Regions from separate parts of the Terrisporobacter muris genome, predicted to be linked through region 2. Evidence: riboswitches for the same ligand, from Rfam matches in the RefSeq annotation. Region 2 holds a riboswitch; the other holds the start of a gene.

Region 1 (3,222 bases), on a different contig from region 2:
CTCATTTCATCATATCTTATCATCATTCTTTTAAATAACATATTTACTAATAATCCAAAAGAATTGTATCCATTCTTTAAATTTATATATCCAAACCTAAGTTCTTGAGATTTTCTTATATCTGCAACTTCCTCCATAAATATAAATATAAACCTATACATTAGCATGGAAATTTCTAAAACTATGTCTGGTAAATGTAGTTTTTTGAATACAAATATTAATTGATTAAAAGGTGTTGTAAGCATTATAAAATAAATGCAAGTCAAACATGATAATGCTCTAAAGAATAAATGTGTTGATGATATTATAGATTCATTTGAAACACCTATATATAAACTTCCTATTTTTATACTGTATAATAAGACTTCTTTATCTTTAGAAAAAGTCAGAAGTATCATAATTATACTGATAATTAAAAATACTAGGGGAATTTTAATAAAATGAATATAATCTTTTAATTCAATCTTTGCAATCCCAACTATAACCAAACTCATTATTGCTATAATAATTAAGGATATATAATTATAAGGATTAATTAAAGATAAAATTAGTAACAACATACCTATGGCAAATTTCATATTTGGATTTACTTTAGATAACTTATTTTTATAAGCATAATCATCTATTATCATTTAATAATTCATCTCTCATCTTTTTCTTAGTTCTAGTAGTTCCAATATAATATCCTATTATTCCTGCTCCAAATGCAGCTTGAGATGCAAATAATAAACTTTCAATCTCTCCACTTGCAGGCTCTATTATACTGCTAAACCATGGTTCATACTCTGGATTTATTTCAGTTATTACACCTTCAGCCTCTCCATCTGCTCCACCAAACTCTGCTCCTTTTTGAGTTATTAATGGGACAATAATTATAGCTAAAACTAAAAGAAGTAAAGTGATTGTTAATTTAATACTACTTGATTTTTTTCTTGTTGAACTTTGCATTATGCTAACACCTCTCTTTCTTCATTTTCAGTTATAAAGTTATAAACTATAACTGTAAGTAATCCTTCTGCTATTGCTATAGGTACTTGAGTAATAAAGAACACTCCTAAGAATTTTACTGCTGATACCATAAATCCACCTGCTGGATCTGGGAAAGCAAAACCTAGTTGGAAAGATGTTACAGTATATGTTAACAAATCTCCTAAAGCTGCTGCTAAAAATACTGCCATTTTTTTATCTATTTTATCTTTACATAATTTCCATATTCCAAAAGAAACTAATGGTCCTACAATTGCCATGGAAAAAGCATTTGCTCCTAAAGTTGTAATTCCACCATGCGCCAATAATAAGGCTTGGAATAATAATACTATTGTCCCTAAAACTACAGTTGCACTAGGTCCGAATAATATTGCTGCAAGGCCTACACCCGTTGGATGCGAACAACTACCTGTAACTGATGGAATTTTTAATGCTGATAATACAAAAACGAAAGCTCCACAAAGAGCTAATAATAATTTCTTTTTAGGTTGCTCTTTTACTATTTTAGTAATATTTTTAAGTCCTACTATAAAGAAAGGTATAAATATTACCCACCAAATTATTGCCCAGTTTACTGGTAAAAAGCCTTCCATAATGTGCATTGCATTTGAGATTACTGGTGTAGTCATTAACATAAATGCTGCTATTAATGACCATTTTACATTACTTTTTTTCATACTACATACATCTCCCTTTTAATTATTTTTAGGGTGTATATCTTATTATTTTAATTCATTTAACTAAGATTTCTTGTTGTAACTAAATATTTTGCTTACTTAATTAGTTGATAATTAAAAAAAGCCTAACCGAAAGGCTAGGCTCGTATCTCTTAATTTCCAACATAAAATGTTTTCTAATAAGATACTTCCTTCACCCCGAAGAAATTTCTTTTTATACTCTAGGCAGGTCTCCTGACTTAGCTTCATCCTACTCCTCACCTTCCCATAAAAAATTCACTACGTTCATATTACCAACGATATGACTTTGCTAATGCTTTAAACGACTACGTCGGCGCCATGCAATTTTAGTCAAATCCGTTGCTCAAATTCCATTCGTAACTTTTTTACAGTGGTTTGTTGAGTTTCGTCCACATTACAGTAACGGGGGCTGTAGAGGGTTCTCACCTCTTTCCCTATTAATCTTTAAAGAACCTAAAATATTTTTTATTATTCTTTCACTTTAATTCTATACCAATTTTTGTAAATATTCTATAAAAAGTTTGATTTTTATAAAAATGTATTAACAGATTTTCTTTAAGATTATTTTAAGGTTAAATTATTATACTCATGGTGTAAAACAATTGATAAAAGAGGTGAAAAATATGGCAATAAAGTCCTTTAAACGTTATGAGAAAAAGTTTTTAATAACAGAAAATCAATATAATGAATTAATTCCAAAACTTCTGGATTATATGAATCCTGATAAATTTTGTCAAAACAATAGAACTTACAGTATCTATAATATCTATTATGATACTGAAAATAGCGATGTAATAAGACATTCCATATCAAAACCATATTATAAAGAAAAACTCAGACTAAGAAGCTATACGATACCAACTAATGCTAATGATAGAGTATTCTTAGAATTAAAGAAAAAAATCAAGGGTATTGTTAGCAAGCGAAGACTTTCTCTGTCCTTAGGTGAAGCTTATGAATTTCTTTATAACAATAAAAAACCTGTGGTTAAAGATTATATGGATAAACAAGTACTTCATGAAATAGAATACTATATTAGTAAAACAAAAGTATATCCTACTGTATTTATATCTTATGAAAGAAATGCTTTTTTCTGTAAGGATAATCCTGATTTTAGAGTAACATTTGATTCAAGAGTTTTGACTAGAAGAAATCATCTACTTTTAGAAGAAGGAAGTTTTGGTGAAGATGTCGTTGGAGATGGAAAATATCTTATGGAAGTAAAGATATTAGGTGCCATACCTTTATGGTTTACAAAAGTTTTATCTGAACTTGAAATTTATCCAACTCATTTTTCAAAGTATGGAAATGAATTTATGAAATATTGTTTAAATAATAAAGAAAATAATGAAATAAAAATAGGAGCTGAAATATGTTAGAAACAATAATATCCTCAACAACAGGAGAATCATTTACTCTTATTAATTCTCTACTAGTAATAGGTACATCTATTATACTAGGAATTTTAATAAGTGTAGTTTATATGAAAACACATGAAAAAGATAATTTTAATTCTGGATTTAGTACAACCTTAATT
Region 2 (3,222 bases):
AAGTGCTATTGATAGAATTTATTCTGATGGAGGAACTATTTGTGCCAATAGGGCATGGAGAATAGGAAGAAGTAATAATACCAAAGTATTTTATAAAGATATACGAAATGAAAAAGGAAAATATGTAATAGATATATTGCTAGATGCCAGCGGCTCACAAAGTAGAAATCAATTTAATGTGGCTATACAAGCATATATAATTGCTATGGCATTAACTTCTGTAGGTATTCCAAATAGGGTTATGGGATATCTAAGTTTTTTAGATTACACCATATTGAAACGATATAGAAATTATAACGATGATATTAATTCTTGTGAAAATATATTCGAATATTTTTCAGCAGGAAATAATAGAGATGGACTAGCAATAAAGGCAACTTGTGATGATTTAATAGAAAGAGAAGAAGAAAATAAAATTCTTATAGTTCTTAGTGATGGAAAGCCTAATGATGTGAAAATTGGGAAAGATAGATCTAGAAGTTTAAGAGGAGAAGCATCATATAAAGGTATTATTGGAGTGAAAGACACAGCTTTAGAAGTTAGAAAAGCAAGAAAGCAAGGTATACTTGTACTGGGAGTTTTTACTGGCAAAGAAAGCGATTTAGATGCAGAAAAAATGATTTATGGCAAAGACTTTATTTATACTAAGGATATAGAAAGATTTGCAGATATTGTTGCTATGTATTTGAAGAAAATAATAAAAAATTAAAATATTTTAGGAAAACATATATCGAAATATTTGGTAAAAAATAACAAATTATTTTATTTATGTGCTATAATTATATTAGTTCAAAATTAAATTAATTAAAATATTTTAGGTTCTTGTTTAAGATTAATAGGGAAAAAGGTGAGATACCTTTGCAGCCCCCGCTACTGTAATGTGGACGAAACTTTTAACCACTGTGGAAAACATGGGAAGGAAAAGAAGTAGGATGAAGCAGAGCCAGGAGACCTGCCTATAATATAAAGCCATTTCTTCGGGGAAGGAGAAATATCTTAATAAAAATTTTTATTTGAAGATATTGTGCCTAACTTGAAGTTAGGCACTTTTTACATATAATGAAATTATATTATCATAGCGCTCACATAGTGGCTTAAAGTGGTAACGAAGCTATTTCATTTATATGATCGAAGTGAATTTTAAATTGCCCTCAACCTATTTTATTTCAAAATAGTTTGAAAATAGAATAACCCTTAACCTATGCCTTAGGATTCTCCAAAGTCCTAAGGCCTTTTTTTGAGGAATAGTATTTTATAATTTATTCATGGGAATTATTATAGTATTATGAAATTTGAAGAAAAATCAGAATTAGATTAAAATATATTTATATGAGCATTATAGGAGGATATATATGATTTCAGATATAATAGAAAAATTAAATCCCGCTCAGAGAGAAGCAGTAGAGAATACAGAAGGCGCTGTATTAATACTTGCTGGAGCTGGGTCAGGAAAGACTAGAGTTTTAACTACTAGAATAGGATATCTTATGGAAGATAAGGATGTTAAAGCCGAAAATATATTAGCAATAACATTTACTAATAAGGCTGCCAATGAGATGAGGGAAAGGGTAGAAGAAACTTTGGAAGGAACCGATACTAAAGAAATGTGGATTACAACATTCCACTCTTGCTGTGTTCGTATCCTTAGAAAAAGTATAAATAAAATAGGTTATAACAGAAGTTTCGTTATATATGATAGTCCAGACCAAGTAACTTTAATTAAAGACTGTATGAGAGAGTTGGACATTAGTGATAAAGCCTTTGACCCTAAATATGTATTAAGTTGCATATCTAATGCAAAGGATAAACTATATTCTCCTAAAAAGTATTTAAAATTAAATGAAGGAGATATATCTAAAACAAAAGTAGGGGAAATATATGCCCTATATCAAGATCGTTTAAAAAGAAATAGTGCACTAGACTTTGATGATTTAATAATGAAAACAGTTGAGTTATTTAAAGAATGTCCAGATGTATTAGACTTTTATAGAAATAAATTTAGATACATAATGGTCGATGAATATCAAGATACAAGTAAAGCTCAATATGAGTTAATAAAATTATTAGCTAAGCAACATCAAAATATTTGTGTTGTTGGAGATGATGATCAAAGTATTTATGGTTGGAGAGGCGCTGACATAAGAAACATTCTTGAATTCGAAAGAGATTATGATAATGTTAAAATAGTAAAACTTGAGCAAAACTACAGGTCAACACAAGTAATATTGGATGCAGCTAACCATGTTATTGCTAATAATACAGAAAGAAAAAGAAAAAGACTTTGGAGTGATAAAAAGGAAGGGCAGCTAATAAAAATTCAATTGGCAGAAAATGAAATTGAAGAAGGTGATTTCATAATAAATACTATTTCATATATGAAAAGATATGAAGATAGAGATTACAAAGATTTTGCAGTTTTATATAGAGCCAATGCCCAAGCTCGTTCTGTGGAAGATGCTTTAAATAGAGCGGGGATACCATACAATATTTATGGTGGTATAAAATTCTATGAAAGGAAAGAAATAAAGGATATTATAGCTTATCTTAGAGTAATACAAAATCCTCAGGATGATGTATCTTTAAAAAGAATAATTAATGTTCCTAGACGTGGTATAGGACTTAGAACTATAGAAAAAATAGAAGACAGAGCTAGTTTAAAAGAAGAAAGTATTTATTCCGTACTTATTGATATAGAAGATAACTCAGATATATCGAGAAAAGCTAGAGCAAGTATAAGTGAATTTGTAGATTTAATGTCCACACTAAGAAGTTTTACAGGAATATATACTGTTAGCCAAGTAATTGAAAAAGTATTAGATATAACAGGATATAAGGATGAATTGTTAAAAGAAAAGAACAATGAAGGGGAAGATAGATTAGAAAACTTACAAGAACTTATATCAGTTGCTCTAGAGTTTGAGAGTTCAAGTGATGATAAGAGTTTAGAATCATTCCTAACAAATGTTGCACTTAATGCAGAACCAGATAATGAAGAAGAAGAAGAAGATAGAGTTTCATTAATGACTATACATTCATCAAAAGGTCTTGAATTCCCGGTTGTATTTTTAGCAGGAATGGAGGAAAAAATATTCCCAATTTCTAGGGCTATTCAATCTATGAAAGATAGCGATATAGAAGAAGAAAGAAGGCTTTGTTACGTTGGAATAACTAGGGCAAAGGAAGAATTATTCTTAACATTGACAAGAAAGAGAACTCTATATG

What was found. Region 2 has a riboswitch for cobalamin ahead of pcrA (DNA helicase PcrA). Riboswitches for the same ligand answer to the same signal wherever they lie in the genome.
Region 1: another riboswitch for cobalamin. It lies ahead of NSA58_RS12390 (energy-coupling factor ABC transporter permease); the one in region 2 lies ahead of pcrA (DNA helicase PcrA).

Annotation. Positions count from the first base shown of each region.
Region 1 covers NZ_JANKBY010000163.1:3,308-6,529, reverse strand. Annotated here, with positions in the region: gene cbiQ (cobalt ECF transporter T component CbiQ) at 1-632, opposite strand, end outside; gene NSA58_RS12395 (energy-coupling factor ABC transporter substrate-binding protein) at 619-948, opposite strand; gene NSA58_RS12390 (energy-coupling factor ABC transporter permease) at 948-1,664, opposite strand; cobalamin riboswitch at 1,872-2,157, opposite strand; gene NSA58_RS12385 (polyphosphate polymerase domain-containing protein) at 2,309-3,064, shown strand; gene NSA58_RS12380 (DUF4956 domain-containing protein) at 3,058-3,222, shown strand, end outside.
Region 2 covers NZ_JANKBY010000053.1:9,162-12,383, forward strand. Annotated here, with positions in the region: gene NSA58_RS06290 (VWA domain-containing protein) at 1-709, shown strand, start outside; cobalamin riboswitch at 800-974, shown strand; gene pcrA (DNA helicase PcrA) at 1,353-3,222, shown strand, end outside.